DNA from 2 places in the Viridibacillus sp. d25.2 genome. Region 1 is predicted to be linked to the other one. Evidence: a T-box and tRNA genes for the amino acid it is inferred to sense, from the RefSeq annotation. Region 1 holds a T-box; the other holds one or more tRNA genes.
The links. The T-box of region 1 lies ahead of tyrS (tyrosine--tRNA ligase). A T-box ahead of a tRNA ligase gene usually reads a tRNA of that ligase, here a tRNA-Tyr.

Region 1 (4,995 bases):
ATCCATATTCGCTACATTAAAGCCTTGATTTCCTAAAAACATTGTTGCGTTGCCACTACGCCCACCAGAGCGACAAACCATAATGTACTCTTTTGATTTATCCAGTTCATTCATACGAAATTCGATTAAACCTAAAGGAATATTAGTAGCTGTTGGAATTATGCCCGTTGCTACTTCATCCACTTCACGAACATCTATCAAGTTCAATTTTTTACCAGATTCTAATAATTGTTGTACTTCTTCTACTGAAATTGATTTCATTTTCATTATCTCCTTACCCCACCGGGTATATAGTATGTTAAAATAAGGAAGAGACGATTATCGGCTCTTCACTAATAGATCAACAGCTTCTTTAATTAAAGTTTCTTTATCTTTTCCTTTAAGCTCATTTTCATCTTCCATGCAACGTACTAAGTTAGTACTTACAATAAGTCCAATTGCACGATCAATTGCTGATCGAGAAGCAGATAGCTGTGTGATGACATCTTTACACTCTTTCTCTTCTTCAATCATACGAATAATACCTTTTAACTGCCCTTCTATTCGTTTCAATCGATTTTTAATTTGATCGTTATACTCCATTATCATCACCTCAATTCAAGCATATCGAGTAACAGTTAGATATTATACCCCTAAAGGTATTGTGTCAAGTAAATATACTATAAACAAAACATTTGAAAATTAATACCCCTGGTAGTATATTGAAAATACCTATTAGTATATATAAAAGGAGGGAATACGAAATGACATATGACGTAACTGTTTATTCGTCTTCAAATTGTGGTTATTGCGTGTTAATGAAAAATTTTCTAAACGAACAAAACATTCCTTATAAGGAAGTAAATATTCAAGAAAAGCCTGAAATTGCACAAGAATTAATGTCTGCAACTGGTCATCTCGGTGTACCACAAACGAATATAAATGGCAATTGGGTACTTGGTTATGATCCCAATTCTGCTATGAAGATTATTCAACAATCAACAACAGTTAATGGAAACGAAGAATTAAGCTAATGGAATATCATACTGCTACTTGTAATCGCTGTATCCAAAAATAGCCAACCGTTATGGTATAATGACGCTTAACGAATGGCTTTTTTATTTAACAAGGAGGTCTTTTATAGATGAAAATCATATCAATTTGCCCTAGCAATACTGAACTACTAACCTATTTACAGCTTGAACATCAGTTGATTGCTATCGATGATTTTTCTGATTGGCCATCTGCTATTCAGCATTTACCACGCCTTGGTCCTGATCTTTCCATTAATATGGATTTGCTTGAAAGCATGGAGCCTGAGCTCGTTCTCGCTTCACTTAGCGTTCCTGGAATGGAGAAAAACATTGAAGAACTTGAAAATCGTAAAATTCCTCATATCGTTCTAAACCCTAATAGTCTACAAGAAATTGCTGAAGATTTACGTATACTAGGTAAAGCATGTGGCGTACTCGAGCACGCTGAAACAAGAGCTGCTGAATTTGAAGGCTTTGTTGCTAATATGAAGAAAATCGGCGAAAGTTGTGAAATTAAACCTTCATTATATTGGGAATGGTGGCCGAACCCTATATTCACGCCAGGTGGTATCAACTGGCTGACTGAAGTAAGTGAAATCGCAGGTGGTCTAAATCTCTTTGCTGATGTTGAATTAGCTAGTGTACAAACTGATTGGAACGATGTACTAAATCGAAATCCTGATTATGCATTTTTAGCATGGGTCGGTGTGCAGCATCACCGAATTAAGCCTGGGCACCTACTGAAAAGACCTGGTGCTTTAGAGATGACTGCCATAAAGTTAGACCGCCTTCATGTAATGGAAGAATGGCTCTATTGCCGACCTTCTCCTAGATTACTAGAAGGAGCATTGAAGTTAGCTAACTTGTTGCATCCAAAAGAGTATGGAGATTTAGTTTTACCTGAATGGATACTTGAAAAATAATCTGAATAAAAAATAGTAAAAGACTTTTCACATTTAGTGGGAAGTCTTTTTGTAATCCTTCTTATTTTTCAATATTTTAAGATTAATTAGGGTTAATTTTGCACAAAAGAGCCTACTCTATATAAAGAATAGTTTTGTTTGATTATCATAATATTTATATGTTCTATGCTCCTTCACAAAGATAAAAAAAGACTGCCACTCACTTTAAAGTGAGTAGTAGTCTTTGTGCACTAGCATATTTTTCTCGGACAAAAGCTGAAATGACGCTTTTGTTTCGAGAGCTCCAGTGCTTGTCGAGGGCCCACACGATGTGGGTCACGTAACCGTTGCGGCAGGACGCCGCGTACTTAGGTTACGTTCCTTAAAACGAGCGTCTTGGGCTAACAGGATGTTAGTCATGCAACCGTTGCGACAGGACGTCGCGTACTTAGGTTGCCTTCCTTAAGTAGCATATCCAGCTTCGGACGCCAGCTTCTCGGGTCACTTCGGTCTCTCGGTCAAAAGCTGAAGTAATGCTTTTGATTCGAGACCTCCAGTGCCTGTCGAGGGCCCACACGATGTGGGTCACGTAACCGTTGCGGCAGGACGCCGTGTACTTAGGTTACGTTCCTTAAAACGAGCGTCCTCAGCATTTAGTCAGATATCCAGCTTCAGCGGCCAATCCCTCGAGGTCACTTCCGCTCTCTCGGACAAAAGCTGAAATGACGCTTTTGTTTCGAGAGCTTCAGTGCTTGTCGGGATTAAACGGGCCGCTTCAGCATTTAGTTGAACTGTACCATGTGGTATTTCTTTTTGCCTCTTCTTACGATTGCGAATGCATCCTCTAGGCGGTCTTTAGCGTCTACAGTGTATGCTAAATCTGTAATTTTTTCACCGTTAATTGAGATGGCGCCGTTTGTTACATCTTCACGAGCTTGACGTTTTGAAGATGAAATTTTAGCTTCGACTATTAGATCTACGATGTTTTGATCTTCTTTTGAGATTTCAACAGAAGGTACACCGCTAAATGCTACTTTCATTTCTTCTACTGAAAGTGCTTTTAAATCACCTGAGAATAAAGCTCCTGTGATGCGGATTGCTTGTTCTAATCCTTCTTCACCGTGAATTAGTTTTGTCATTTCAGCAGCTAATGCTTTTTGCGCTTTACGTAAATGTGGCTCAGTTTCTACAGCAGCTTCTAATACTTCGATTTCTTCACGGGATAGGAATGTGAAGATTTTCAAATATTTAACGACATCAGAGTCAGCTGTATTGATCCAGAATTGGTAAAACTCATATGGTGATGTTTTTTCAGCATCTAACCAAACTGCTCCGCCAGCAGTTTTACCGAATTTTGTACCATCTGCTTTTGTTACTAATGGAATTGTAATACCAAATGCTTTTGTTTCTTCTTCATGTGTTTTACGAATGACTTCAAGGCCAGTTGTAATATTACCCCACTGGTCAGAACCACCAACTTGGATACGGCAGTTCATATTGTCGTATAAGTGGTTGAAGTCAATACCTTGAATAATTGTGTATGCAAATTCCGTAAATGAAAGGCCAGTATCAAGGCGAGATGAAATTGTATCTTTACCAAGCATGTAGTTAACATTGATTAATTTACCATAGTCACGAAGGAACTCGATTGTATCCATTGAACCAATCCAGTCACGGTTGTTTGCCAATTTTGCACCGTTTTCAGAATTGAAATCGAAAATACGCTCTAATTGTTTTTTAATAGCTTGAACATTTTTCTCTACTTGTTCTACTGTTTGTAATTGGCGCTCTTCAGAACGACCTGATGGGTCACCTATCATACCAGTAGCACCACCGACTAATAGAATTGGTTCGTGACCTGCCATTTGGAATCTTCTTAAAGTAAGTAGTGGAACAATATGTCCGATATGCATACTATCAGCAGTTGGGTCAACACCACAATACAAAGAAACAGATTCCTCGTTTAATAATTTTTCCATGCCTTCAGCATCTGTTTGTTGGTACAGTAGGCCACGCCACTGTAAATCTTCCAATAATGGATTTGTCATATTCCTTACCTCCTAATATAAATAAAAAAGTCCCTGCATATAAATATGCAGGGACGTTAATCACAATTTAACGCGGTACCACCCAGCTTGAAGAAAAAATGATTCTTCCGGCTCATACGTCTTAACGCGACGCATACGTTCTCGCTCCAAATGTGTAATTCGTGTCCATATTGTGACTAGCTTTCACCAACCGCTAGCTCTCTATACAGGGAATATGTTCACTACTGCGCACTTTTCAACGCTCGAAAAACTATTAATGACTATTGTACTTCATTTAGATTCATTGTCAATAAATATTATTAGTCATAATTCAATTATGGTATAATTAACGAGATTTTAGGAGGTCGATTTAGTGATAGAACAATTTAAAAAATGGGTTGAAAAAATAGACAATCGCATTCAAGAAATGACTTCTGTGAGATGGATGAAAACCATACGTATAACATCAAGCGTAATCTGGAATTTATGTTTATTATTTATCATATTAGCAGTTGTAGGTTTTGTATTCGTAGGGTCTATTGGCGCTGGATATTTTGCCTCCCTCGTAAAAGAAGAGCCTTTACGAGCGAAGGCTGAAATGCGTAGTGATATTTTAACTTACGATGAAACGAGTGATCTCTACTTCGCAGGTGGAAAATATTTAGGTAAAATGCGTTCGGACTTAGAACGACGTGAAACAACTCTAGATAAGATCTCGCCTTTTGTAATTAACGCGGTTCTGGCTACAGAGGATGAGTACTTCTACGAACATAACGGAATTGTGCCAAAAGCAGTTTTCCGTGGATTGTTACAAGATGTAACGAACTCTGCTACACAAACTGGTGGTTCAACATTAACGCAACAATTAATCAAAAACCAAATTTTAACGAATGAAGTTTCATATGAACGTAAAGCGAAGGAATTATTACTAGCAATGCGTCTTGAGAGTTTCATGGAAAAGGATGAAATTTTAGAAGCTTATTTAAATATTATTCCATATGGTAGAAATTCATCTGGACGTAATATTGCTGGAATCGAAACAGCAGCTGAAGG
Region 2 (4,995 bases), 850 kb from region 1:
ATGTGTGGACGGGATAAGTGCTGAAAGCATCTAAGCATGAAGCCCCCCTCAAGATGAGATTTCCCATTACGCAAGTAAGTAAGATCCCTCAAAGACGATGAGGTAGATAGGTTCGAGGTGGAAGTGTGGCGACATACGGAGCTGACGAATACTAATAGATCGAGGACTTAACCAAATTTTACTTAGCGAACTTCAATGTAATTTATCCAGTTTTGAGAGAACAAGTTCTCCAAATGAGAGTTTCAAGACACGAGTAATGCGATGTGTATTTGAAGTCGAATATAGTCTAGTGATGATGGCAAAGAGGTCACACCCGTTCCCATGCCGAACACGGAAGTTAAGCTCTTTAGCGCCGATGGTAGTTGGGGGTTTCCCCCTGTGAGAGTAGGACGTTGCTAGGCAAACTAAAGCACAGCTGATTTAATCAGTTGTGCTTTTTTATATAGAAAATACTTATAATATGTATAGTTGTAAAATCCTTGATTTTTTTCTAAAAACTCATATTAAATTTTTTATCATCAGATAAAAACGCCAATGCGATTGTCGTATTTCTTAATGGGGAGTTAGTGAGCATTCTTGTATTACATAATAAATTAATATTGGTGTGAGGCTGTACTAAGACTATTTTATAACGCACAAAGTAACTATCTCAGTTGCTAATATAAATTAATAGAAATTTCATTATATAGATGAAATAGTTTAGCAGTTAGTGAAAAAATATAGTGGCACAGAAATTATATAAAGAAAATGGATTTATCAATAAAGGTAAGAATTCAATGATAATATGACTGAAAAATTGTTATGATATTACCATCGTAATAGCCTCTATGAGCGTAATTTTTACGTGTTAGTAATCTAACCTTAGATGCTGATTAAAACCGCGTAAAACGCTCAAATAAAGCCTTTATAATAGATAGGATTCATATAATAATATATAGGTATATTTAAGTGCAAAATAATTAAAAGTTTTTTCAGAAATAGCTTGAAATGTTTTAATATGCTGTTATAATAATATTTATATTCGACAAAATAAACATCTAAAGAAGCGATAATATTATTGTTCCGAAGTAGCTCAGTGGTAGAGCAATCGGCTGTTAACCGATCGGTCGTAGGTTCGAGTCCTACCTTCGGAGCCATTTTTTTGTCTATGCTTCCATAGCTCAGCAGGTAGAGTGCTTCCATGGTAAGGAAGAGGTCACCGGTTCGAGCCCGGTTGGAAGCTTTCAAATCATCTATTTAGAAGTAAAAATATATCGAAATTTGTATTGCAAGATGAAATTTCTAATATTTTTCAAATTAAGTATTGCTTTTTTATTTGAAAGATGTTAATATAATTCTTGTCCTGTTTTAAGCAGTACAGTATCAATGGCCCCTTGGTCAAGCGGTTAAGACACCGCCCTTTCACGGCGGTAACACGGGTTCGAATCCCGTAGGGGTCACCATTTTTTATAACTATTTTACATATCCATGGAGGATTAGCTCAGCTGGGAGAGCACCTGCCTTACAAGCAGGGGGTCGGCGGTTCGATCCCGTCATCCTCCACCATATTTTTTTTCGGAGGGGTAGCGAAGAGGCTAAACGCGGCGGACTGTAAATCCGCTCCTTCGGGTTCGGCGGTTCGAATCCGTCCCCCTCCACCATTTTTTATATAAATATTCATTATTCATTGTTGGGGTATAGCCAAGCGGTAAGGCAACGGATTTTGATTCCGTCATGCCCTGGTTCGAATCCAGGTACCCCAGCCATTTTAATTATATGAGCCATTAGCTCAGTTGGTAGAGCATCTGACTTTTAATCAGAGGGTCGTAGGTTCGAATCCTACATGGCTCACTTTCATATAAAACTTCAACCTCTTTCTACTTCGTGTAGAGAGGGGTTTTTTTGTGGTTAAAATAAAGTATTTCTCCAATGATATTTTCTTTGGAATGTACGCATTTTTGTATATCTACTAATGGATACAATTTTTAAAATCTGAAGAGTAGTATAGTACTTTGTTAAGTTGCAACATTATTCTCTCAATTGCATCTGAAGTTTTGTATAAATATTCAGAATTTTGTTAGGTTGAGCCAACACGAGTGTAGCATTTACAATATAGGTAGTTCACAAAGGGGGAATAAAAAAATGCATAAATTAAATATTTCATTAATAGGTGTGCCAATGGATTTAGGACAAGCACGTCGTGGGGTTGATATGGGGCCAAGTGCTATTCGTTATGCTGGCGCTGTAGAAAGATTAGAAGCAATAGGATATGGCGTAATAGATGAGGGTGATATTCAGATTGGGGTATCTGAACGTGAGGTATCCAGCGATACACACTTACGGAATTTATCAGCTGTTACTGAAGCCAGTACAAGGCTTGCTAATAAAGTACATGATGTCGTTTTACAAAATCATTTTCCACTTGTTCTTGGCGGGGATCATAGTATTGCAATAGGTACGCTTGCAGGTTTATCAGATCATTATGAGAATTTAGGTGTCATATGGTATGATGCGCATGCAGATTTGAATACAAGTGATACTTCACCAACAGGAAATATTCATGGTATGCCACTAGCTGTAAGTATTGGACTAGGTCATGAAAAGCTTGTAAACATTCGTGATTATGCACCTAAAGTAAAACCTGAGAATATTGTTATTATTGGTGCCCGCTCTGTAGATCCGGGAGAACGTGAATTAATAAAAGAAAAAGGGATTAAAGTATATACGATGCATGAGATTGATCGAGTAGGTATGACGAGTGTCATGCAAGAAGCAATTTTTTATTTGAGGGAAAAAAATGTAGATGGATTACATTTATCGTTAGATCTAGATGGCATCGACCCTCTATATACTCCGGGGGTAGGTACACCTGTCCCGGGTGGTATTACATATCGTGAGAGTCATTTAGCAATGGAGATGTTACATGAGTGCGAAATGATTACTTCAGCTGAATTTGTGGAAGTAAATCCAATCTTAGATGAAAAAAATAAAACAGCAGATGTAGCGGTCGCTTTAATGGGATCGTTATTCGGTGAAAAATTAGTGTGATAAAGAAGGACGGGCCTGCCCGTCCTTCTTTAATTGCTGAAAAGTTAGGGTTTTTGGAAAAAGGGAACTTATTGACAAGTAATTTAGTCCTGAAAAGAGAAGTTTCTTATGAATTCGAATCATTTTCACTTACATATTTGTTATAATTATGGAAGGAAGATTCTTTGAGCAGTTTTAAAAAAAAATCAAAAAATGAAACTTAATCTATAGGCAATTCGTATATAGAATAACAGCCGCATGGGCGGAGGGAAATCACAATGGATGCGTTAATCAACAAGAGAATAAAACAAGTGCTGAAAGGCGATCAAAGTGTGTATTCTGATATTGTGAGCCTCTACCAGCAAAAGCTGTACCAAGTTTGTTATCGCATGCTTGGCAATCAACATGAAGCAGAAGATATAGCGCAGGAGGCATTTGTCCGTGCGTATATTAATCTTCACACTTTTGATTTAAACCGAAAATTTTCGACTTGGCTGTACCGTATAGCGACAAATTTATGTATAGACCGTATAAGGAAAAAGAAACCGGACTATTACTTAGATGCACAAGTTGCTGGAACGGACGGTCTAGATATGTATTCTCAAATTTCTTCAACAGACAGGTTACCTGAAGAAGAAGTAGAAAGAATGGAGCTACAGGAGCGGATTCAATATGAAATTAGCCAGTTGCCAGACAAATATCGAACAGTCATTGTCTTAAAGTATATAGAAGAATTGCCATTGCAAGAGATCAGCGAGATTTTGGATATGCCACTTGGGACAGTCAAAACTCGAATTCACAGGGGGCGCGAAGCTCTGAGAAAACAATTAGGCAATCTGTAGGAGGGATTTCAGTATGAATGCGTGTCCAAAACATATTGGTGAATACATGCATGAATATTTAGATGGTGATATTAGTCGTGAACATGAAATCGAGCTAAAAGCACATTTGCAAAGCTGTGATAACTGTCGACAACATATGCAGGAGCTAAATAGCACAATTGCCTTTGTCAAAAGTGCTGCCGTCGTTTCAGTACCTCTGGATTTCAAGCAAAACGTTATGGTACGTCTACCTAAAGGAAGATCAGGAGCCGGTGTCCAAAGATGGCTACGCCGCCATCCTATATTTGTTGCAGCAGCAATGTTTTGTATCTTAATGAGTGCCTCACTTCTTACAGGCTTTAATGATAATAAAGAATTTTCAGTGACCAAGCAGCCAAACCTAGTTGTAGAGGGGCAAACTGTCATCGTACCTGAAGGGAAGACTGTGACAGGCGATATCGTAGTCAAGAACGGAGATATCATTGTAGAAGGTGCGGTAGATGGTAATATCACCGTGATTAATGGTCAATATATGGCCTCAACAGCAAATGTCACAGGTCAAATAGACGAGATCAATCAAGCATTTGAATGGCTTTGGTATAAAATTAAAAATGGCGGGAAAGAGTTACTTTCATTTTTAGATAAAAACGAATAAAACAAATGAAAAGTCTACTTTTGAGGTAGACTTTTCTGTTTCATCTCAGCAAGTAAAGTAAGAGTTGTGCTATACTGAACACATATGCACTCGCTAGAAAAGTGGGGGATCCACATGTCTTTTATTAATGAAATTACACAATTAACCGAAAATGTATGGATTAGAATGTTAATGAATATTCTGGACATTCTTTTAGTATGGTTTGTTATTTATAAAATTTTAACTTTGATAAGAGGAACAAAAGCTGTCCAATTATTAAAGGGAATATTCGTCATTATTATTATTAGGATTATTACTGTTTACGCTGGTCTTAATACGCTAGGATGGATGATGCAACAGGTTATCAATTTTGGTTTCCTTGCCATTATTATCATATTCCAACCGGAGTTACGTCGGGCACTTGAACAAATTGGCCGCGGTAAGCTATTTGCCCGCAGTAATTTACAAGAAGATGAGGAACGTACAAGATTAGTAAGCGCAATGTCCAAATCTGTTAGTTATATGGCGAAGAGA

Region 2: it has a tRNA-Tyr gene. The T-box ahead of tyrS (tyrosine--tRNA ligase) is inferred to sense a tRNA for this amino acid. The anticodon was not compared.

What each region holds. Positions count from the first base shown of each region.
Region 1 is NZ_CM196652.1:1,173,736-1,178,730, reverse strand. Features, by position in the region: gene ACZLO7_RS05845 (rhodanese-like domain-containing protein) at 1-261, opposite strand, end outside; gene ACZLO7_RS05840 (metal-sensitive transcriptional regulator) at 319-582, opposite strand; gene ACZLO7_RS05835 (glutaredoxin family protein) at 744-1,013, shown strand; gene ACZLO7_RS05830 (cobalamin-binding protein) at 1,124-1,936, shown strand; gene tyrS (tyrosine--tRNA ligase) at 2,698-3,963, opposite strand; T-box leader at 4,010-4,211, opposite strand; gene ACZLO7_RS05820 (transglycosylase domain-containing protein) at 4,370-4,995, shown strand, end outside.
Region 2 is NZ_CM196652.1:320,959-325,953, forward strand. Features, by position in the region: rRNA gene ACZLO7_RS01625 (23S ribosomal RNA) at 1-175, shown strand, start outside; rRNA gene rrf (5S ribosomal RNA) at 286-401, shown strand; tRNA gene ACZLO7_RS01635 (tRNA-Asn) at 1,062-1,136, shown strand; tRNA gene ACZLO7_RS01640 (tRNA-Thr) at 1,150-1,222, shown strand; tRNA gene ACZLO7_RS01645 (tRNA-Glu) at 1,368-1,442, shown strand; tRNA gene ACZLO7_RS01650 (tRNA-Val) at 1,470-1,545, shown strand; tRNA gene ACZLO7_RS01655 (tRNA-Tyr) at 1,557-1,640, shown strand; tRNA gene ACZLO7_RS01660 (tRNA-Gln) at 1,671-1,745, shown strand; tRNA gene ACZLO7_RS01665 (tRNA-Lys) at 1,758-1,830, shown strand; gene rocF (arginase) at 2,122-3,027, shown strand; gene sigW (RNA polymerase sigma factor SigW) at 3,285-3,848, shown strand; gene ACZLO7_RS01680 (zf-HC2 domain-containing protein) at 3,862-4,482, shown strand; gene cdaA (diadenylate cyclase CdaA) at 4,597-4,995, shown strand, end outside.